2 regions of the Paenibacillus sp. BR2-3 genome follow, and region 1 is predicted to be linked to the other one. Evidence: riboswitches for the same ligand, from Rfam matches in the RefSeq annotation. Region 1 holds a riboswitch; the other holds the start of a gene.
The links. Region 1 has a riboswitch for glycine ahead of gcvT (glycine cleavage system aminomethyltransferase GcvT). Riboswitches for the same ligand answer to the same signal wherever they lie in the genome.

Region 1 (12,124 bases):
AAACAACTTGGGCGCTTCTTGTGCAACGGCTTCTGCAAGCAGCATGGCGTTACCTCCTCAAAAAGTTTGTCAGGCAAGCTCGCTTTATCTCTTTCATGGTTCTCATGTTTCCTCACCTTATATGTTAGCGTCACCATTTCAGTCGCGCAATAGAAAACTCTCAAAAATTATGTATTTGTCGCAAAAAATATTTATGAACACCAAAAAATCGTTGTTTATCATGATATAAATCATTGAGCTAAGGAGTATATTGAATTATCAAGGAGCGATCAGGAGACGATTTGGTTCTCTTTGAATCTTACGACGGACATGCTCCACTTATGCCTTTTTCGCCACTTTCCTTCATACCTGCTGGGTCGGGCCCATTTTGCCCTGGCGACACTGTTTGCTGTACAATCAGATTTGAATTATATTTCCAGAATGTTTAAGGAGCTGAAAGGTATGCACATCGTTCGAGTCGGCCTGATCGGATACGGGTTTTCCGCATCTACATTCCATGCCCCCCTGCTGGGTGCTATAAACGGCTTCCGTATTTCGGCAGTATCCTCCTCCAAGCCTGAATTGGTCACAAGGGATTTGCCGGATGCTGTAGTGGAAATCGAGCCCTCTGCTCTCATCCAGCGCAAGGATGTAGATCTTGTTATTATCACTGCCCCCAACGAAGCTCACTTCCCGCTGGCCAAGGAGGCTTTGGAAGCGGGTAAACACGTTGTGGTAGAGAAACCCTTTGTCCTGACTTACAAGGAGGGGGAGCAGCTGATTCAGCTCGCCCGCAGTAAAGGCGTTCTGCTTAGCGTGTATCATAACCGCCGCTGGGATAATGATTTTCTTACGCTGCAGGATATCATCAGCTCTGGCAGACTAGGCCGAATCTTCACATATGAGGCACATTATGACCGCTATCGCCGCGAGGTGCGTGACCGCTGGAGAGAACGGGGGATTCCGGGTGCGGGTCTGCTGTATGATCTGGGCGCACATCTGATCGATCAGGCGCTTGTCCTGTTCGGCAAACCACAATCGGTCACAGGTGATATACTGTCTCAGCGTGAGGGAGCCCAGGCTGATGATTATTTTCACATCACTCTGAAATATGAGCGGCTTCGCGTCATTCTGCACTCCGGCATGCTGGTGAAGGAGCCAGGGCCGCATTTTCTAGTTCATGGCGATAAAGGCAGCTTCAGCAAGTACGGCATCGATTCGCAGGAGGAGACATTAAAAGGCGGAGGAGGGCCAGGCAGCCCCTACTATGGGGAAGACCGTGAGGAGAATTTTGGAACTCTCGTCTGGGAGAACAAAAACGGACTGACTCTTAAAGAGACCATTCACACGGTTCCGGGCCGTTACCACTCCTACTATGAAGGCATATATAATTCAATTGTCTCCGGTGCTCCCTCCCCGGTCAGCGCCGAAGACGCTCTGAATGTCATCGCCGTTATTGAATGCGCCCGGCTTAGCAGCGACGAGCAGCGCAGCGTCCCTTTTCACCTGTAACACGATAAGGTGCCTGAATACTTACTTGCGAAGCCTAATAGGATAGGCGTACTTACCCCTAAAAACCAAAAGAGCCAGGGCAAGTGCCATGGCTCTTTTGTGTTATTTATAGATATCCGCAAGTTTAAGCTTCTTACTTACAAGGTCTGGAGCTCAAGCGCCTCGGTACGCTCCGTATCACGGGTCAGCACCGGCTTCAGGTACCTGCCTGTATAAGATGCCTCCACCTTCACCAGCTGTTCCGGTGTGCCTGTGGCAAGAACAGTTCCCCCACCGCTGCCGCCTTCCGGTCCCATATCGATAATGTAATCCGCTGTCTTAATCACATCCAGATTATGCTCTATAACGAGTACGGATTCTCCCGAATCAACCAAGCGGTGAAGCACTTCCAGCAAGCGGCCGATATCATCCACATGCAGACCGGTTGTCGGTTCATCCAGAATATAGAGCGTTTTGCCTGTGCTGCGGCGATACAGTTCTGAAGCAAGCTTCACCCGCTGCGCCTCGCCCCCGGATAACGTTGTTCCCGGCTGGCCCAGCTTTATGTAGCCGAGGCCAACATCGAGCAGCGTCTGCATCTTGCGGTGGATGCGCGGTATGTTCTTGAAGAACTCCGTTGCATCCTCCACTGTCATCTCCAGAACATCGGAAATGTTTTTTCCTTTATATTTCACTTCAAGCGTTTCACGGTTATAACGCTTGCTCTTACATACCTCGCATGGAACATAAACGTCCGGCAGGAAGTGCATTTCAATCTTGATAATCCCGTCTCCGCGGCAGGCCTCGCAGCGTCCGCCCTTCACGTTGAAGCTGAAGCGTCCCTTCTGGAAGCCGCGGACCTTCGCTTCATTCGTCTTGGAGAATAAGTCCCGTACATCGTCGAACACACCGGTGTAGGTTGCCGGATTGGAACGGGGGGTACGGCCAATCGGGGATTGGTCGATATCAATAACCTTGTCCAAATGCTCCAGTCCGCGAATTTCCTTATGGAGACCGGGACGGACCTTGACTGCCTTATTCAATTGACGGGCGAGACTCTTGTACAAAATCTCATTCACGAGAGAGGATTTACCGGAACCGGATACTCCCGTCACTGCGGTAAAGACGCCCATTGGAATCTTGACATTCACGTTCTTGAGGTTATTCTCCTTCGCGCCGCGAATTTCCAGCCACCGGTCATCGGTTGCCCGCCGCTTGGAGGTTACCGGGATAAACTTGCGTCCGCTTAAATACTCGCCGGTCAACGAGTTCGGATCCTTCATGATCTCTTCCGGTGTTCCCTGTGCAATCACCTGTCCACCGTGGATCCCCGCACCCGGACCGATATCAATAATATAATCGGCAGCCATCATCGTATCCTCATCATGCTCCACTACAATCAGCGTGTTGCCCAAATCCCTCATATGTGCCAGGGTGGAAATAAGGCGGTCGTTATCCCGCTGGTGCAGACCGATACTTGGCTCATCCAAAATATACAGCACACCCATCAGACTGGAACCAATCTGGGTCGCCAATCGGATCCGCTGCGCTTCACCGCCGGACAATGTGCCTGCTGCACGGCTCAGTGTTAAATAATCCAGTCCTACATTCACCAGGAAGCCAAGACGGCTGCAAATCTCTTTAAGGATAAGGTTGGCAATTGCCGTTTCCTTTTCACTCAATTCGAGACTCTCAAAGAACCGCTGGCAATCCCCAATCGAAAGATCCGTAACGTCAGCAATATGCTGTTTGTTAATCGTCACGGCCAGAATCTCTTTCTTCAGGCGTTTGCCTTTACATACATGGCACGGCTTAGCGCTCATGAAGCCTTCGATAAATTCACGGATACCCTCAGAAGCGGTCTCACGGTACCGGCGCTCCAGATTCGGAATAATCCCTTCAAAGGCTACCATCGCATCCTTCTTCTGGCCAAAATCATTCTCGTAGCGGAAGCGTATCTTCTCGCTGCCTGTGCCATGCAGCAGCTTGTTCATCTGCTCCGGTGTTAACGCGCTTACCGGGACATCCTGTGGAATCTTGAAGTGTTCACAGACCGATTTCAGAAACTGCGGATAGTAGTTCGATGTGCTGCCGGTCCAGGCCAGAAAAGCACCATCCGAAATGGATTTCTCGGCGTCTGGAATTAGCAAGTCAGGATCGACCACCATTTTCACTCCGAGTCCGTCACATTCCGGGCAGGCACCAAACGGGCTGTTAAAAGAGAACATGCGCGGTGCAAGCTCTTCTATACTGAATCCGCATACCGGACAAGCAAAGCTTGCACTGAACAAAAGCTCTTCCTGGCCTATGATATCAACGATAATTTGTCCGCCGGACAGCTTGAGCGCTGTCTCCAGTGAATCGGTCAGCCGGGTCTCCACATCATCCTTAATGACAATACGGTCCACAACTACCTCAATCGTGTGTTTTTTGTTTTTTTCAAGCTCAATCTCTTCCGATAAATCCCGCTGCTCGCCGTCTACGCGTACACGAACAAAACCTTGCTTGGAGATATCAGAGAAAAGCCCCTTATGCTCCCCTTTGCGTCCCGAAATAATGGGTGCAAGAATTTGCAGCCGGGTCTTCTCGGGGTACTGCATAATACGGTCGACCATTTGCTCCACGGTCTGGGAGGTGATTTCAATCCCATGCTCCGGACAGTGCGGATGACCCACCCGGGCAAAAAGCAACCGCAAATAGTCATAGATCTCGGTAACCGTCCCGACTGTAGAGCGCGGGTTGCGGCTCGTTGTCTTCTGATCGATAGATATCGCCGGTGACAAGCCCTCTATAGAATCGACATCCGGCTTCTCCATTTGTCCCAAAAACTGGCGCGCATAAGCCGATAGTGATTCTACATAACGCCGCTGCCCTTCCGCATAAATGGTGTCGAACGCGAGCGAGGACTTGCCCGAACCGCTCAGTCCCGTCAGCACGACGAAGCGGTCACGGGGTATCGTCACGTCAATGTTTTTTAGATTGTGCGCCCTCGCGCCTTTAATTACTATGTTTTCGATCGCCAACGGTAACATCTCCTTCTTTTCGATCCCTCCCAAACCCTCCCTTAGCCAAGGGAGGGCCCCAAGGGTTGCACCCTCTGGACACCCGCAAATGAAGTGACTAAGGAGACGGGGGGGGGGACGGTATTTAGATACTTAAGTGCCGGGAGCGCTTGTCCCTTACGGGACCGCTTGAACTTTGGGCGCTGCCTACGGAGCGTTGTTGTGCTGCTGCGTTCGCAGAAGCGCTCTCCCTGCGGGATACGCTAACTTTTAAAGAATTAGTGCGGTGATGTGCGGTTATTTGATACTTCGTGCGCAGAAGCGCTCTCCCTGCGGGAATCGCTAACTTTTAAACACTAATTCGGCGTTTATGTGGCTACTGCGTGCCTAGAAGCGCTCTCCCTGCGGGAATCGCTAACGGCTTGCTTACTCGGCCCGCAACTCCAGCAGAGCATCACGCAGCTCGGCGGCGCGTTCGAACTGCAGATTCTTGGCGGCGTCTTTCATTTCGGCTTCCAGACGCTGCATCAGGCTCTGACGGTCTTTCTTATTCAACTTGCCGCCGACGCCTGTAAGGTAATCGGCTTTGGATTCCGCGACTTTCGTCGCTTCGATGATTTCGCGCACTTTTTTATTAATTGTTGTCGGTGTTATTCCATGCTTCTCATTATACGCGATCTGCAGCTCACGGCGGCGGCGGGTTTCACTCATCGCCTTCTCCATGGAGTCCGTGATCTTGTCGCCGTACAGCAGCACTCGGCCCTCAGAGTTACGGGCAGCACGGCCAATCGTCTGAATTAATGACCGCTCCGAGCGGAGGAAGCCTTCCTTATCAGCATCGAGAATAGCTACCAGGGATACTTCCGGTAAATCCAGTCCTTCTCTCAGCAAGTTAATGCCGATGAGCACGTGGAAGGTCCCCAGTCGCAGATCACGCAGGATCGCCATTCGTTCCAGTGTCTTGATGTCAGAATGTAAATAACGCACCTTGATACCGATTTCCTTAAGGTAATCGGTCAGGTCCTCGGACATTTTCTTCGTCAGGGTTGTAACCAGTACACGCTCATCCCGATCAATCCGGGCACGAATCTCGCCGATCAGATCATCGATCTGACCTTCGGTCGGACGAACCTCGATAATAGGGTCCAAGAGACCAGTTGGACGGATGATTTGCTGGACCATAGTGTCGCAATGCTCCATTTCGTACGGTCCCGGCGTAGCCGATACATAGACGATCTGCTTTACTTTTTCTTCGAACTCTTCAAATTGCAGCGGCCGATTATCAAGCGCGGATGGGAGGCGGAAGCCATGCTCAACCAGAACCGTTTTGCGCGCCCGGTCACCATTGTACATCGCACGTATTTGCGGCAGTGTTACATGGGATTCATCAATAACGATAAGCATATCATCCGGAAAATAGTCCATAAGTGTATATGGGGTTGCTCCCGGCTCACGGAACGTAAGCGGTCCGGAATAGTTCTCGATCCCTGAACAGAAGCCGACTTCCTTCATCATCTCGATATCATAACGTGTCCGCTGCTCCAGACGCTGCGCCTCCAAAAGCTTGCCTGCATCACGAAGCACAGCCAGCCGCTCTTCCAGTTCACGTTCAATGTTGACAAGCGCCACACGCATCGTCTCTTCTTTGGTGACAAAGTGCGACGCCGGAAAAATAGCGACATGATCGCGTTCCCCGATCAATTCACCGGTCAGAACATCAATCTCTGTAATCCGCTCAATCTCATCGCCGAACAATTCTACACGAATCGCATGCTCCCCTTGGGATGCCGGGAAAATCTCTACCACATCCCCGCGCACACGAAAAGTACCGCGCACAAAGTTAATATCGTTGCGCTGATACTGGATATCGACAAGCCGGCTTAGAATCTGGCTGCGAGGCTTCTCCATTCCTACACGCAGCGACAGCAGTAAACTGCCGTACTCTTGCGGTGATCCCAGGCCGTAGATACAGGATACGCTTGCTACAATAATAATATCGCGCCGTTCAAACAATGAACTGGTCGCAGAGTGACGCAGCTTGTCAATCTCTTCATTGATACTGGAATCCTTCTCGATATAGGTATCGGAGGACGGAATATACGCCTCCGGCTGATAGTAGTCATAGTAGCTGACAAAATAGTCTACCGAATTATTAGGAAAAAAGTCCTTGAACTCACTCGCCAGCTGCGCGGCCAAGGTTTTGTTATGCGCAATAACGAGCGTCGGACGGTTAAGCTTGGAAATCATCTGCGCGATGGTAAAGGTCTTGCCCGTACCTGTCGCTCCCAGCAGCGTCTGGTGCTTCTTGCCCTCCCGGATGCCTTGTAATAATTCCTCTATGGCATGAGGCTGATCGCCCTGGGGTGTATATTCGGACTGCAGATCAAAAGTCTGCTTACTGATGACAAGATCACTCATTTGCCCGTCTCCCCTCAATACTCTAAAATAGTTTAATATATTAATATAGAGCCTTTATTCAATTGTTGTCTTATTTCACACTCTCCATACGATAGTGAAAAATATACAATATAAGAATACTTGTTCCCGTTCATTATACATTGTTGCCCGGAACGATGCAAACCATAATATAGTTCAGAATAGGAGCACGAAATATGGATATTACCTCAATAATCGGCATACTGGCCGGACTGGCCGCCATAATCGGAGGCTTCTTCTGGGAAGGAGGAAGCCTTACGGGCTTACTGCAGCTCAACGCCGCTTTAATTGTTTTTGGCGGTACATTTGCCGCGGTTTTGATCAGTTTCCCTGCAGCCAAGCTGCGTACCATCCCCGCCGCACTTCGGATGGCCTTTGGGCGAAGCACGGAGAATATGGAAGAAAAGGCGGAAGAGATTATTGCCATGGCGGCCATCACGCGCCGCGCTGGTGTTCTTGCATTGGAGCAGAAAGCGGAAGAGCATCCCCACCATTTTACCCGTGAGGGACTGCAGTTGATTGTTGACGGCACCGATCCAGACCAGGTCCGGCAGATTCTTGAGCTCGAAATGGATGCTGTGGAGTTGAAATATGAAGGTTATACCAAGATCTTTGAAGCCGCCGGAGGGTATGCGCCCACCATGGGCATTATCGGTACGGTAATGGGCCTTATCCGTGTTTTGGGCAATCTTACGGACCCATCTCAGCTAGGTCCTTCTATCGCTGTTGCTTTTACCGCTACACTATATGGCGTTGCCAGTGCTAATCTTATTTTTTTACCCATTGCCTCCAAAATCAAATCGCGCAGCCAGAGCCGTATACAGTCCTTGGAAATGCTGCTTGTCGGCATCCTTGCCCTGCAGAACGGGGAGCATCCCCTGCTGGTTCGCAAAAAGCTGGCCTCCTTTGTCACCGACTCCCACTCCGAAGACATGGCAGATAACAAAAGAGGTCTCTCATGAGACAGCGGGGCCGAAGAAAAACACGAATCACCGGACAGGAAATCCGTGATCGCTGGATGATTACCTATGCGGACCTAATTACATTATTGTTGATTTTTTTCGTCATCTTGTATGCAATGAGCAGTCTGGATGGAGCCAAATATGGGATTGTCACCGATTCATTGTCGCAGTCTTTCCACTCCGGAAATTCTGTGCTGGACGGTGGAAATGGTGTTCTCGACTCCAGTCAAGGGAAAACTCCGACAGCAGAATCAGGAGCCTCGGGGCAGTCTGCGGGTAACGGTACAGGTGCTAGAAGTGGAGAGGGTTCGAACGGGTCAGCAGAGCCTTCAGCACGCGAACTGGCTTTCAAGGAACAGGAGGCGCGGCTTGGCGAGCTAATGGGAGTCATCAAGAAATATGTGCAGGATAACAATCTGGGAGATCAGATATTTGTAGAAGACAAGCCGCAGGGCATTGCCATTACCTTGAGTGACCGTTTTCTGTTCGACGTGGGGGATGCTGCTCTAAAAGCCCCTTCTCTTCCTGCTCTCCGCAAGCTGTCCGGTTTATTTGGCGGGATCGGCGCTGTGATCAGCATTGAAGGCCATACCGACAATACACCGGTATTGTCTTCTGCTTATAAGGACAACTGGGAGCTGTCCGGTGCACGTGCGCTGTCTGTACTGCGCTTTTTTCTGGAAAAGCAGGGTCTGAACCCAAAAGAGTTCCAATATGCAGGATATGCCGATACCCGGCCCGCCGCTGATAATTCAACGGAAACCGGACGGCAGAAAAACCGCCGGGTTGAGATTATTGTGCTGCGTCAGCTGCAGGAGGAATAGTAGAGTATAAACCTAAGTTAGTCGAGAGTCCTAGCTCGCGCGATGTACGACATGCAGGATTTCAACCCTCTTCAAGCGTTTATTCGCTGAATTGTTGCACAACGTGCAGGATTTCGAACCAATTCAGGATTTGAGCTCGCTCAGTGGTATTGAAGAATATGGCCAGTATCAGTCAATAGTATTATTCAGTATTTTTCTATACACTTTTTCGCTATATTCCTTTAAATGCTACTTTTTTCTACAATTTATCATGGGGTAATAACGAAAAAACAGGACTTGCAGAGGATTATCCTCCTATAAGTCCTGTCGATATGCATTACTTATGTGTCGTAATAGTTAGTTATTCTCCAACCAGTTCACGATAAGCAGCAGCATCAAGCAGCCCTGCCGCAGCGTCGGCAAGCTCGCCTTCGATTTCTACTTCAAAAATCCATCCCCCGCCGTAAGGCTGGTCGTTAATAAGCTCCGGACTGGCCTCGAGTGCATCGTTAATCTTGGTCACCGTTCCCGAAACCGGGGAATATAATTCAGATACCGTCTTCACGGATTCTATGCTGCCTACGCTGTCTCCGGCGGTTATTGCCGTACCAAGTTCAGGAAACTCCACGAACACGATATCACCGAGCAAATGCTGGGCATGATCTGTAATCCCTATACGTACAACCCGTCCTTCTGCCTGCTGTGCCCATTCGTGTTCCTCGCTGTATAGCAGGTTGTCTAACACCTCACTCATCCCATGCCGCCTCTTTTCCAAATTTGGAGTTGTAAAATTAGTTATAGACTAAGTTATCGCCCCTCATCGTGTCAATATAACTGACAGGAAAATTAAATTTGTCATCTTTTTGACGTTTTTTGGTTGACAGTGAGACTACATACCCGTTTTAATGGATACATAGAAAATAATACGTTTTGCGAATGATGGCATAGGGAGAGACTGTCTCACTGGAAGACGGCGCCGAAGGAGTAAGCTCTGCGAAGGGTGAATCTCTCAGGCAAAAGGACCTTTGCCGGACGCATCTCTGGAGAGCATCAGGCGTTACTTAGGCGCCCGGTCACCAACGGGGAAACCTGCCAGTCTTGTCAGGCAGGGTAACTCTCAGGTACAAAGGACAGAGCGGAAGATCAAGTTATGCGATGATGCATATCTGTCTTCCGTCTGTCCTTTTTCGTATGGAATCAGACCAAGGGGAGTGACGACATGGATGCTTTGAAAAGAACACCTTTTTATGACCTCTACTCCGCTTTTCCGGAGTCCAGATGCATTGATTTCGGCGGCTGGGAGCTGCCGGTGCAGTTTACAGGTATCGTGAAGGAACATGAGGCGGTGCGGCAAAGCGCCGGTCTCTTCGATGTATCGCATATGGGCGAGTTCATGGTAACAGGGGCAGGAGCGGAAGCTTTTATCCAAAAGATGACGACTAACGATGTCACCCGTCTCACGGACGGCGGAGCTCAATACACGCTGATGTGTTACCCGGACGGCGGTGTCGTGGATGATCTTCTCGTATACCGCCTCGGTGAAGGCCGATATATGCTCGTTGTGAATGCCTCCAACATCGACAAGGATTTTCAGTGGCTGCAGGAGCACCTTCCGTCAGGTGAGGATGTATCCCTTACTAATGTTTCTGACGAGACCTTACTGCTGGCGCTGCAAGGCCCTTTGGCCGAGACGATTCTTGCCACAGTTACCACTGCGCCTCTCGCGGAGCTGAAGCCTTTCCACTTCATCGAACGAGCCACAGTCTGCGGCGCTGAGGTTCTCCTCTCCCGCACCGGATATACCGGCGAGGACGGCTTTGAAATCTACGCACCGCTGAATACTGCGGAGACGCTGTGGAACGGACTGCTGGCGGCTGGTGTTCCGCACGGGCTGACGCCTGCTGGACTTGGCGCACGCGATACGCTGCGTTTTGAAGCCAAGCTGCCATTATACGGCCAAGAATTGTCAGCAGATATTACACCTCTTGAAGCAGGCATGCAGTTCTTCGTGAAGCTGGACAAAGAAGATTTCATCGGCCGGGGTGCGCTCCTGCAGCAGAAAGCGGCCGGTCTCCCCCGCCGACTCGTGGGACTGGAAATGATTGACCGGGGCATTCCGCGCTCCCATTATCCAGTGTATGCAAATGGAGTCACGATCGGGGAGGTCACAACCGGAACCCAATCCCCGACGCTGAAGCGCAATCTCGGATTGGCGCTGCTGGATGCCGCCTATAGTGAAATAGGTACAGAGGTTTATGTGGAGATTCGCGGCAAGCAGTTGAAATCTGTCGTGGTCAAAGCCCCTTTTTACAAAAAAATCCAAGGAGTGAAGCCGCAATGAAGCACCGTTATCTGCCGATGACAGAACAGGACCGCATAGAGATGATGGAAACGGTTGGTATTCAGTCCATAGATGAGCTGTTCTCCGATATTCCCCAAGCTGTGCGTTATCAAGGAACGATGCCCATGTCTGAGGCACTTGATGAATACGCATTGCTGCGACATATGAAACAACTGGCTGACAAAAACGCCGACTTCGATACGCATGCGAGCTTCCTCGGCGCCGGATTGTATGATCATCACATCCCGGTGGTCATTAACCATGTGATTTCCCGCTCTGAATTCTATACCGCATATACACCTTACCAGCCGGAGATCAGCCAGGGTGAGCTGCAGGCCATCTTCGAATTCCAATCCTACATCTGTGAACTGACCGGTATGAAGGTAGCGAATGCCAGCATGTACGATGGCGCCACAGCTTTCTCTGAAGCAGCGGTTCTCGCAGCCGGTGCCACGAAACGCAAAAAACTGATCGTCTCCCGCACGGTCCATCCGGAAGCTCGGCAGGTGCTCCGCACTTCAGCCAATGCCTGGGGACTGGATGTCGTGGAAATTGACTGTAAAGACGGAGTTACTGATCTGACAAAGCTTGCTGCAGCAATTGATGGTGATACAGCTGCAGTGTTGGTACAGTCGCCTAACTTTTTTGGCTGCATCGAGGATGTTGGCGCAATTGAGCCGTTAATTCATGCCGTTAAAGGATTACTTGTCGTCAGCGCCAACCCGATTGCTCTCGGCGTACTGGAAGCCCCGGGCAAGCTCGGTGCCGATATTGTTGTCGGCGATGCCCAGCCGCTCGGCATTCCGGCTTCCCTCGGCGGTCCAACCTGCGGCTTCTTCGCGGTAGCCGAGCCTCTGATGCGCCGCATGCCGGGCCGTATCGTCGGCCAGACGGTGGATCGGAGCGGCAAACGAGGCTTCGTGCTAACCCTTCAAGCCCGGGAACAGCATATCCGCCGCGAAAAGGCCACGTCCAACATTTGCTCCAACCAGGCGCTGCTGGCGCTTTGCGCTTCCGTCTACTTGTCTGTTATGGGCAAGGAAGGCATGCGTGAAGTCGGGGAGCTCAATATCCGCAAGAGCCATTATGCTGCCGCGAAGCTTGGGGAGT
Region 2 (12,124 bases), 410 kb from region 1:
AGGGCTACAACACACCGGTGCGTGAAGCGGGACAACGTTTTTCCGGCGGGGAACGGCAGCGGATTGCGCTGGCCCGTATCCTGCTGCAGAAGACCCCTATTGTTGTGCTGGACGAGCCAACGGTAGGGCTGGACCCGCGGACAGAGCGTGAGCTGCTGAGTACGATTTTTGCAGCGATGGCTGGTAAAACACTGGTTTGGGTAACCCACCATCTCGTGGGTGCGGAGCAGATGGACGAAGTTATTTTCATGGAAAATGGAGCTGTGGAAATTCGCGGCACACATGCCGAGCTGATGGAACGGGAGCCGAGGTATCGCAGATTGTATGAGCTGGATCGTCCGGAGGCATTTCTGGGTGAGTAAATATGCAAGACTCCTTCGGCCCCTGGATCGGGGTGGAGGAGTCTTTTTGTGCAGCCTGTTATAGAGGGGAGTTTCCTTTTCCATGGAAGTGTGGTAGAACAATAGAAGGAGTATTACGCCGCAGCGGCACAGAAAGGGATGCTTGGTTGAATGTATGTAGTGTGTAAGGAACATGTGGAATTGGCCATTGATATGTTTGTGGACGAGTATGAGGATGCACCCGACATTGTGGATTTGAAGGAGACAGAGTTCTCTGACTGGGACCCGCCGGCGAAGTGCGCGGAATGTGATAAAAATGCGGAGTATCTGGTGGTCTGACTACTATGAGATGATAATGTAAAGGGACGTGGCCTACGTCCTTTTGTTGTTTATAGAGGTTTTTGGCGTACAAGTCTCAAGATTCTGCGGAATCTCATGCATCCGTGTAAATTGCGGGTGCTTTTTCTATCTTTGGATAGGCTGCCAATTGGGTAATTAACAATAACATCGGTTCGGAAATCATTGAAGAAAAACAGACCAGACCAGGAGGTATTCATATGACGAAAACCATTGATACGGCCGCACATTTGGAGACACCAGCACAGCTGCGTGCAGAACTTGCCGAGGTAACAAGGTGGGAGAAGGAGCAGAACCAATTAATGATCTGGGACCGCATAACCCGCCTCCCGTTCAAGCTGCTCGACAAGATTACGCCTAAATTCATCAGCGACAAAATAGGTCTGCTATTGGACGAGCTGGGCGGATACATCCAAAACGGCGGCAATTATCTGGTAGCCGGGCGAAAAGTGGGGTCTCTTATGGCTGCCCACAGCCAAGCTGCTGGAGGACCGGATTTAGGACCATATCCTCTGTCTGTTATGGACTCCGCCTCGCTTCAGCTATCGCGGAGCCGCCGGAAGTTTGCAACCGCACAGGGAGCAACCACGGGCATTGGCGGTTTGTTCACCCTTGCTGCCGATATTCCGGCTACCCTGGGCTTATCTTTGAAGGTTATTCAGGAGATTGGCCTATGTTATGGTTATGATCCTACAGATAAAACGGAAAGAATATTTACAGTGAAGGTTATGCAGTTTGCCATGTCGGACATCGTGGGCAAGCGGGCGATCCTTGAAGAGCTGAATTTGCAGACCGGTGGAGACGGTGATATCTCGGCAGGTACAAATGCAGCTATCTCAAAAATACAAGGCTGGCGAGAGGTCATTACCGTCTACCGCGACAACTGGGGTCTGAAGAAAATGCTGCAGGCCATTCCGGTAGCGGGAATGTTTTTCGGCGCTTATACGAACCGAAAAGCGCTGGAGGAGGTCGCGGAGACCGCACATATGCTGTATCGTAAAAGAAGGATTTTGGAGCGGCTGGGGAAGAGCGTGGAGTAGGATAAAACATTAAGGTAACCGTAAGAGAACACTGTAACGAAAAACTGTAACGGAACAATAATATAAAGTTAATCAAGTGGGGGCATGTATGTTAATTCAAATTATCGGCGTAGGCAAATTGAAGGAAAAGTATTTGATCGACGGCATCGCAGAGTATGCCAAACGGCTTACGCCATACCTCAAGTTCCAAGTTATTGAGGTGGCGGATGAGAAGGCACCCGACTCTCTGAGCGAAGCAGAGGTAGGGTTGGTTAAAGCGCGCGAGGGCGAACGGATCCTCGCGCATGTGAAGAGCGAGGCGCATGTTATTGCGCTCGCGATCGACGGCAAGCTATGGAGCTCGGAAGAGCTTGCCGCAGAAATTGACCGGCTCGGCACCTACGGGACGAGCCATGTCGTCTTCGTCATCGGAGGGAGCCACGGGCTCTCCGATGACGTCATGCGCCGCGCGCAGCAGCGCATGAGCTTCGGGCGCATGACGCTGCCCCACCAGCTCATGCGCCTGGTCCTCACCGAGCAGATTTATCGCGCGGTGAAGATAAATCGCGGTGAACCGTATCATAAGTAGGGGCAAGTTTCTTGCGGTATTCCTTGTGGGGCATTGATTGAAATATACGATGGTGAGATGAGAAGGGTACTTGTGTCCGGATATAGTAAAAGCCCCGTCCATTTGCCGGAATTGAGAAACCAACAAGGGGCTGTCCTATTCATGGGACGCCCCTTTGCTGTTCATTTCACTTTCCAGAAGGAAATCCGTGTGACTTGCTGCGCCAGGCCGCCAGAAACGCAAAGGCTAACAGGACACTCAACGCCCACGGGAACGACATGACACCCGTTGTTTCGAGAAGAATTCCACCGGCCACACCGCCACCGCCAATGGCCAGATTCCATGCTGTCACAAGCATCGATTGAGCCACATCCGCACTTGCCCCTCCAGCTACAGCAATTGCTGTTTGCAACAGCGTCGCCGCTCCTCCGAATGTTAAGCCCCACACGGCAACCACCAGATAGATCACGAATGGTTGGCTGCTGCCTAGACCCAACAGGATAGCCGCCAAGGCGAATGCAGTGAGGCTGATCAGAACCAGCAGTCTCAGGTGGCGGTCAATCCAGACCCCGGTCAACCAGATGCCAAGCAGCGCTGTAACGCCGAAGATTAGAAGCACTAAGTCCACACGCCCGGCAAGCCCGGCCTGGGTAAGGTACGGTGCAATATAGGTATACAGGATGTTGTGGGCCAGTACCCAGGCCAGTACGACAAACAATATCGGCCGCACTCCCGGGATAGCGAAGACCTTGTGGAGTGGGAGCCGTCTGTCTGCGGCCTCTCCCGGATAGTCCGGCAGCTTCCAGAGTACCCAAACGGTCAGCAGAAGAGCGAGCAGCGACAGGATTCCGAAGACATTGCGCCAGCCGGCAAGGTCACCCAAAAGGGTTCCGACAGGAACACCGAGCGCCAGCGCAAGAGGCGTTCCTACCATGGCAACGGCCATAGCGCGCCCCTTCAACTGCTCAGGCACCATGCGGCGGGCATAGCCTGCGATCATTCCCCATAGGACACCTGCGGATACGCCCGCGAAGAAACGAACTACAAGCGTTAGGGTATAGCTCGAAGAGAACGTAGTGACGGTATTGAATACTAGGAACCCAAGGATGCATATCAGCAGCAAGGGACGCCGTCTCCACCCGCGTGTTGCGGTGGTCAAAGGAATTGCGGCGAGTAGCGAGCCCAGGGCATACAGGGTAACTAGCTGACCCGCCATGGCCTCCGTCACGCCAAGCCCCTTACTGATCTGGAGCAATAATCCGGCGGGAATCGTTTCGGTAAGGATACAGATGAACCCCGTCATAGCCAGAGCAAGCAATCCGGCCCAGGGAAGGCGCCCGGAGGCAGAAGCACGGGAGACTTGCTGTGAAGAAGAAGCTGTGCTGCTGCTCATTTCGAACCCCTCCCTTGTGTCGTTCATGATTTGCCCAATCTGCCGTAGACGGCATTGCACAGGTCTACTGTAAACGGACCGGACATCCCTTCCAGCGCGGTATTGGTGAAGGCGACCACGCTTAGCCGCTGCTTGGGATCAACGAACCATGAATGACCATAAGTGCCGCCCATGCGCCATGTACCAGGGGATTCCGCAGTGTCTGCGGCAATAGGGTCTTTAAGCACCGTGATCCCCAGGCCAAAACCTCGCCCTGGCCAGAAGGGCATGGGCAGATCACCAATCTGATTGGTGGTCATTTCGCGGACCAGGGTTTCCGGTAGCAGAGGTGCTCCACCCTTGCGCAAGGTTTCCAGCAGCTGCATGAAGTCCCCGGCGCTGCCTACCATACCGGCTCCCCCGGAAGGATAAGCGGCAGGGTCGAGCGCCCTGTCGGGGGCAAGGCGGAAGCCTGCCGTGCCTTCCACAAATGCAAGACTGTCCGGATTGCTTAAAGGCCGCAGCCCGGGAATGTCATCGGCGTAAGCAGTGGTCAGCCGCTGCGGGTCTGCGGCAACAAAGCCGGTGTCACTCATGCCGAGCGGCTGGGTCACGAGTGAATGGATGGCTTCGCTGAGTGTGGTTTCGGTGACACTTGCAATCACAGCCCCCAGCACATCTGTTGCGATAGAATATCTCCACATGGTGCCTGGCGTATAGAGGAGCGGGGCAGAGGCGATACGTCTTAGGTTCTCTTCAAGCGTGATGCTGGACTGGTCCATACCATCAGATACCCCGGCCTGCTCATAGGAGCCGTGATCTTCCTGAAAGAAACGATAGGTCAGACCAGCGGTGTGGGTCATTAAGTGACGGATTGTCACCACCGCGGGTTCACCGTTCTTCAGACGTGGCTGAAACTCCGGCAGCCAGCGGTCCACGCGGTCAGTCAGCTTCAGGCGACCTTGCGCCACCAGAACCAGAGCAGCCGCAGAGGTAATGGGCTTGGAAACCGATGCGAGCCGGAACAAGGTGTCCTCCCGCATGGGCTGGTTCAGCTCGCGGCTCGCAAAACCGGCAGCGCGGCTATATATGATCTTCCCATCTAATGCTACCTTGATGACAGCCCCTACCAGACGCTTGTCGGCTAATGTCTGGTCTAATACGTTATCGATGCGCTCCGGCAGATGGTCCGGGTTAATGATATTTGAATACTGCATACTCAACATCCTTTCGTTATAGTTAAAGCAGTAATTGGCTCCGCTTTACTATTGTTGGTACATTATATAAAATAAGTTAACTTGATTACATAAGCCAATAAAGATAAAATCCACTTAATACATTTAAAAGCAAGGTATTTCAAACCATAAAACTTAGAATTAAAGGAGTGGTCTAAAATGGACCTTATTGATAAGCAAATCTTGTTCCATCTTCAAAGCCAGGCGAGAATTTCCATGACGGAACTGGGGAAAAGCGTCGGATTGTCCCAGCCCGCAGTAACGGAAAGAGTGAAGCGCATGGAGGAAAAAGGGGTGATCAAGGAGTACCGGACTATTATTTCCCCCGAAAAAATCGGAAAACAGGCCGCTGCCTACATGCTGTTCCACTCCAGAGAATGTCATGCCTTCCTTGATTTCTGCCGTGCCCATCCCGATGTCGTTGAATGCTATCGCATCAGTGGAGAGCATAATTATCTGTTAAAAGTCATGTCCGACTCTACTCAGGGACTTGAGGCATTCGGGAACCAGTGTGACAAATATGGGACATATACGATCCTGATCGTGATGTCATCGCCTATTGATCATAAGTTTCTAATTCCTTCCCTTGAAGAAGCAAGTGTAAATCTGATGAGTTAAGATTGAGATACAATTGCGGGTCCACATGCTGCTGTATGGATACTCTACTCCAATTTGAAAATGTCAACGCCTAGACAAAGAGCCGATCCATTTGAGGTCGGCTCTTTGCGATGCTCTACTGGGAAACTAACAGTAAGTTCCTATTTTTGTAACAATCATAACAGACCTTTGATTTACTACATTGAATATTCACAACTCTGCAAGGGGGTTGCTTATCAAAAATTGAAACAATATAAAGCATCAAGAGATTGCATTAAGAAGTACACAAACCTTTCTTGGATGAAAGGGGTTGAGGAAAATGAGAAGTATATAATAGACGACTTCAGGATCTTTGCTCTAGGCAATACATATACAGTGGATTTGATGGAAGGAAGGCGTGAGGTTCTTAGCGATTACGTTCAGTATTTGAAGCAGTATCGAAGAGAACTTGTCGCTGGAATGATAACTATACTTGAATATGCGATAAAAAACGACCTGTCTATTGAGTGGGTATTGGCTGATCTTTCTAAGGAACTAGGGGAAATCGAAAGCAGTCCAGACAATAGTACAACAGCGAGACACGGAATACTTGTAGCCGAAGGGATCAACGTCAATCAATGGAAATATAGTAATTGTTCCACTGAATCACGGTGTCGATTACTAATCAATCTGCTCTCGATCTGTCCTTCAGGGAGACCCAAGCTTATTAACTTGAGTTATGCAAAAAACTTGTTGTAAATCCATAAGATCAATTGACGATAAATCAGAACCTTTGTCGAAGGTGCAAAAATAAAAAGGACATCTACCGGATTTGGAGAAATTGTTGGTTACCACGCCCACAAATTCCCAAAAGGAGATGTCTAGGAATATGGTAACCTCGTACATGCCCCTCGTCAAGTTCATTTTATCTCTTCAATTGATGCTGTTTCGTCCGCAACGTAATCATTTGATTTCATTGATGCACGGCATCCTGTTATGAGAAGGACGCAAAACGATCACTTCGATCCGAAAGCAGACCGGACAATACCGGGATCTTAGTTGTATCACTCGTTTTCTAAAAGAATCCACCTGGTGCAAGAACCGTGTTCAGCGGCGGCGTATACAATTTCTAATTGAGCGGATTCGTCGATCACGCCGGAACAAAGGAGACACGCGAACCCTGGTTTCTTCATCATTGATGATACCAGTTGCAAGAAAGACAAGAGCACCAAACGAATGGAAGGCTTGGACTTTCATTTTGCTCACGACGATGGCAAAAGCCAATGGTCGCATTGCCTCGTCACGTCTCATCTGGTGACCGATGGCTTCTCCCTGTCTTGGGATTTCCGTCCCTACTTTCGGAAGGAATACTGCGAGAAGCATAATCTTCCGTTCAAAAGCAAAAATGACTTGGCCATCCAAATGATCGAGGATTATCCGGCCTCTGATGATGAGCTCGTTTACGTACTGATGGACAGCTGGTATACGAGCGAGAAAATCGTCAACGCCTGTAATGCCAAGGGATTTCACATTATCGCGGCTCTCAAAAGCAACCGTTTGATCGCTCCTGCGGGTATTCGGATATCGTTAGCAGATTTTACCTCCCAGTACGTCCGAAAGTCTGATCTTCGTTCCGTTACCACGGAGAATCGAGAGACGTACTGGATTTACCAATACGAAGGCCCTGTGGCTGATATCGAGAATGTCAACGTCCTGATGTCTTGGGAGAACACGTATGAGTCCGGTAAGAACCCTTTCTTTATTCTGTGTACGGATAAGAGTCTGGATGTCGTGACCATCCTGCGCTATTATGATGTACGCTGGCACATCGAGACCGGCTATCGTTACTTCAAGGATTTAATGGGCTTTGACCACTACCAATTGTGGTCGTTTCAAGCGATCGAGCGGTTTTGGGTGATTCAATTTTTGACACAAAACTTCGTCGAACTGCAGCGCTATGAATGGTCAAAAACGAACGCCCAATTAACGTTTGGAGATGTCGTAAGACGGATTCGCCAAGATTACTTTGGACAACTGGTCGTGTATGTGTACGAGCAGGCATTGGCGAAAACACCACTTTTCGATGTTTTGAAACGGTTGAAGCTCACCGCCTGAACACCATTTTTGGCTTCACGCTACCAGTATGCCCTTTGGGGCTAGACGATCTGTGTTTTTGCAAGACTCAAGTTATTAAAAAACTGTTCGAAAGCTGGAGCAGTGTCTTCTTTCTGCCGCCTGCAAATCCCACGTGTTCGTCCGCTTGTATATCCAAAAATGGAATATTTGGGAATGAAGGCATGATTAAGTCCTCCAACGATAATCATCAAATGTGTAAAAAATAAGCTAATGTAAGGAAGGGGCCTCCTGCAAAGGGTGGCCCAACAGCTTGCCGCCTATTGTTTAACCTTGCTGCCGTTTCCTCCTATGCAATGATATGCTAAATCCGATGAACGGGAGGAACGTAAAAATAAAACACACAAACATGAATAGCCCCAGCCCGGTAAAAATAAAAGTGTCCCATTCAATCCAGTTGGCTACAATAATGAAGACTATCATTAAACTCATCGGAACCAAGGACCACTTGCCATATTGTTGTCTGTTCCTGCTAAGAAGCTCTATTTCGGATTCCGAATCGCTGAATATGGGAGATGAGCCTGCCTTTGCTCTAAAAATCTGATATCCGCTCTCGGCTACAATGGGTGTCCATCCGCTGGCTTCGTAAAAAGACATCATTTCAGGATTTATGCGCTCCTCCAAGTTCAAGGAATAATCAAAGTCATGCGGCAGACCTTTTTCGAAGCGGTAGAAAATGCCCCTCATCCCGGTTACATGCCAGCCCTTTTGACTCATTTTTTTAAGCAAATTCATATCGCTCACCGGTGCCATTGCCAATCCGCCGCTCATACGATATTTAGCCATTTATTTACCCTCCTTAATGAAATGCTTTTTGGCAATTTCAACTATACTTATTCTTCTATTGAAATTTTCGAGGAGTATTATCTTCGTCTCTGATTTGATATGAAATTTTCGAATCTTCCTCACTAGTTTCCGCAATCCAACCGGCATTCTTTAACTTTCTAAGTGTTGTATACATCGTTGCTGGGCCGATATCGACGTTGCCCTCAGTCATATCTTGAATGACTTGCATAATTCTATAGCCATGTATCGGCTCAAGTGTTGCCAACAAAATCAGAAAGATACTTTCTGTAAGCTCACCAGATTCGTAGGGGCTTGTTCTAGCCACTGTGTTACCTCCTATATCCATCATTGATATATCCGTCAAGTGAATAAACAGATTTTCGGCTCAACCATCTGTCCATAGGTCTCGTTTGGTTTGCTGTAAGGAATAAAAAAAGGATAGTCCTATATATTCATGGACTACCCTTCATTAAACTCGCCGTTGTAGACAGCACGGTGAGCCCTACCACAAGTAACGGCAATTTTTACGAATTCATTTGCCGATCCCAAAAAGTGGTTTGAAAAAAAGAGACTTATATCACTGCCCCAATACTCACATCGCAAGTAATATGTTAAAATACAAAAGGCAACACCGCTTCATTAACTTCATAATTCGCAAGCTATGATTGCTATGGATCACACTATAGCAGGAGCAGCTTCTGGAGAGACTGCGGGAAACCGCGGCGCCGAAGGGTTCACAATCTCAGGCAAAAGGACAGAAGAGTACTGAATATTTATTTGTCATGCTGATCGTTATTAGCAGGGCAAGTACTATTTAATATTCTTATGAACCGGGAGATTGGATGACATCCAATCTCTTTTTTTTATTGGCATTAACGTTTTGCATTCAGAAGGGGGAACTAGGTAATGGCACAACAAGAATTAAAAAGAGAGCTGGCAAACCGGCATGTTCAACTCATCGCCATCGGCGGCACCATTGGTACGGGATTATTCTTAGGTTCGGGTAGAGCGATCCAACAGGCAGGACCATCTATCATGATTACGTATTTGATCGTGGGTATCGCCGTGTTTTTTGTAATGAGAGCGCTAGGAGAACTCCTGTTGTCTAAAGCGGGTTATCAATCTTTTACGGATATTGCCGAAGACTATCTTGGATCCCGGGCCGCATTCATAACCGGTTGGACGTATTGGTTTTGTTGGATCATGACAGCTATGGCTGATGTTATTGCGGTCGGCGTATATGTACAGTATTGGTTTGATATCCCGCAGTGGGTACCTGCCATCGTCTGCTTAATCATTCTATTGGGATTCAATCTATTAAATGTGAAAAATTTCGGAGAACTCGAATTTTGGTTTGCTTTAATCAAAGTTATCACGATTCTCGCATTGATTGGCACCGGGGTCGTTTTGCTGGTGATGGGATTAAAGACGGATGCAGGAACTGTGACGGTCAAGAACCTTTGGGAGCATGGGGGAGTTTTCCCGAACGGAATTACAGGCTTTTTACTCTCCTTTCAAATGGTTGTATTCGCCTACGTCGGTGTGGAATTAGTGGGTGTATCGGCAGCGGAAACAGCGGATCCCGAAAAAAATATTCCATCGGCTATTAATAAAATTCCTCTAAGAATTCTATTTTTCTACGTTGGCGCGCTGTTCGTCCTGCTATGCATTAACCCATGGACGGAGCTCAATCCGTCAGAGAGTCCTTTTGTTAAAACATTTAGTTTAGTAGGGATTCCGATCGCCGCAGGGATTATTAATTTTGTCGTATTAACTTCTGCCGCTTCCGCTTGTAACAGCGGGATGTTCTCCACAAGCCGGATTCTCTATAGCTTAAGCAAGAAAGATCAGGCGCCACCTCATTTTGCCAAACTGAACAAAAACCATGTACCAGGGAACTCGTTGTTCATTTCCACACTGGTCATATCCGTGGGAGCGCTCTTGAGTAAAATCATTCCGGGGCAGGCTTTTGGCATCGTGACCACCATCAGTGCAATTTGTTTCATCTGGGTGTGGGGGGTCGTTCTCGTATGCCATATCAAGTATAAGAAGACCCGGCCGGAATTACAGGCTAAATCCAAATTCAAAGCCCCTTTTACACCATTTATTAACTATGTGGTCTTAACGTTGTTTGCCGGAATTCTCATCATTATGCTGTTCGCAAAAGATACACGTCCGGCCTTATTGTTCACACCTCTGTGGTTTATTCTATTATTGGTGCTCTATTCATTCGGAAGCAAGAAGGGGAAAGAAGAGAAAAAAGCAGCATGAAAAATGGCGGTACAGGGATTAACTCCTTGTGCCGCCATTCTATTTAATGGATTATACCAAGCCTCAGGCGTATCTGCGAATCGTAGCAGCCAGTTGATCGGCGATGTGATGTACTCCTGCAGCAAGGTCGCTGCGGTCAAAACGCAGTCTTACAAAACGCTCATCTGCATCAAGCGCTTCGGCGAACAGGCCGGCGAGCCCGCGTGCCTTACGGTCGACCTGCATCAGCAAGCTGACGCCATTCTCATCCGGATAAAAGATGAATTCGAGTTCGTCCAGTTGGCCGCGGAACATGGAGGTAGGGACAAACTCAAACTCCTGGACAAAAGGCAGCCCGTTTATTTTGCCGTAATGAGGCGCATGCTCACAGCTTACCTCACGAAGTCTGAATCCGAGCTGATTGACTGCATCTAGAATAATAGCAGAATGCGGATGTGGCATGACTTGAAGACGATCCTCATCTGTCGGATCAAGCGCTTCCTTGATATCAAGGCCGGTGTGGATCCACACGGGTGTTCTGCCCGTTGTCACCGGGGTAAAAGCCGGAATCTGAAAGGAGACGGGGAATTCATAGACTTTGTCCGCCTCTGCGGTGAACTTCTCAGCGAGCAGAAATTTGGCCAAAGTTGCTTCCACATTTGTCTTTGAATTATTATGTTCCTTCACATAATGCGTTTTGACAAAAGCGTAAACGTCATCGACCTCCTGATCCACGCGGCCACCTTCGATCCGGACGACACCGCTGATGATATCCCCAGCGCTCACCGTATCTTCATGAAGCATAAGATTAACCTTGGCGGCACCAATTCCGGCGCTCGCCAGCATACGTTTGAACATGGACAATGTAAATATCCCCTCTCTTTTCGTTACATACCCCATCATACGCATAGATAATATCTGAGGTTTCAATTGTTAGGGACTGCCCCGTTTGACAGCATCGAGAGGATATCGCTCAATTCAATGACCGTGGTAGCTCCCAGTATTTCGGGACCAACTCTGGCTTTTCTTAGTCACGCATATATGCTGGCTAAAAATATGGCAGGAAGCATAGATCTGATTAGGGTGTTCTTTATATATAATAATAAATGAAATGAGACAGTATTTTTCAACCCCGAGGTGGAATATTATAGTCGGACAAGCTAAAAAAGAAAAGATAATGACTTAAAGGTCTTTGGGAAGAATAGTCAAAGGGTAACGGTACAATCAAAACCCTTAACACGGGAAATCCACGGCTTTAGTGAACTTAGTTGTAAGCGGCGACTTTGTCATCACCATTCTAAACATAGAGAGGAGAAGTACTGTTGGATTCACTTTGGTTGGAGTATGCATGGGCATTACTGATTCTTATTGGATTGGAAGGTTTGCTGTCGGCGGATAATGCCCTTGTTCTGGCGGTTATCGCGAAGCATTTACCGGAGGAGCAGAAGAAGAAAGCCATCAATTATGGGATCATTATGGCTTTTATT

Region 2: linked by a shared signal. The riboswitch ahead of PaeBR_RS23710 (amino acid permease) and the one ahead of gcvT (glycine cleavage system aminomethyltransferase GcvT) in region 1 are both predicted to bind glycine.

Annotation. Positions count from the first base shown of each region.
Region 1 is NZ_CP126311.1:4,529,634-4,541,757, forward strand. It holds gene PaeBR_RS21885 (DUF2759 family protein) at 1-45, opposite strand, end outside; gene PaeBR_RS21890 (oxidoreductase) at 442-1,491, shown strand; gene uvrA (excinuclease ABC subunit UvrA) at 1,629-4,493, opposite strand; gene uvrB (excinuclease ABC subunit UvrB) at 4,899-6,890, opposite strand; gene PaeBR_RS21905 (flagellar motor protein) at 7,085-7,870, shown strand; gene PaeBR_RS21910 (flagellar motor protein MotB) at 7,867-8,694, shown strand; gene gcvH (glycine cleavage system protein GcvH) at 9,035-9,427, opposite strand; glycine riboswitch at 9,610-9,708, shown strand; gene gcvT (glycine cleavage system aminomethyltransferase GcvT) at 9,893-11,014, shown strand; gene gcvPA (aminomethyl-transferring glycine dehydrogenase subunit GcvPA) at 11,011-12,124, shown strand, end outside.
Region 2 is NZ_CP126311.1:4,943,341-4,955,464, reverse strand. It holds gene cydC (thiol reductant ABC exporter subunit CydC) at 1-362, shown strand, start outside; gene PaeBR_RS23760 (CxxH/CxxC protein) at 513-680, shown strand; gene PaeBR_RS23755 (EcsC family protein) at 899-1,738, shown strand; gene rlmH (23S rRNA (pseudouridine(1915)-N(3))-methyltransferase RlmH) at 1,827-2,306, shown strand; gene PaeBR_RS23745 (MFS transporter) at 2,473-3,678, opposite strand; gene PaeBR_RS23740 (serine hydrolase domain-containing protein) at 3,702-4,874, opposite strand; gene PaeBR_RS23735 (Lrp/AsnC family transcriptional regulator) at 5,052-5,510, shown strand; gene PaeBR_RS23730 (hypothetical protein) at 5,733-6,227, shown strand; gene PaeBR_RS23725 (IS701 family transposase) at 6,618-7,583, shown strand; gene PaeBR_RS23720 (DUF2812 domain-containing protein) at 7,869-8,387, opposite strand; gene PaeBR_RS23715 (PadR family transcriptional regulator) at 8,443-8,712, opposite strand; glycine riboswitch at 9,076-9,155, shown strand; gene PaeBR_RS23710 (amino acid permease) at 9,294-10,658, shown strand; gene PaeBR_RS23705 (sporulation protein) at 10,722-11,546, opposite strand; gene PaeBR_RS23700 (TerC family protein) at 11,960-12,124, shown strand, end outside.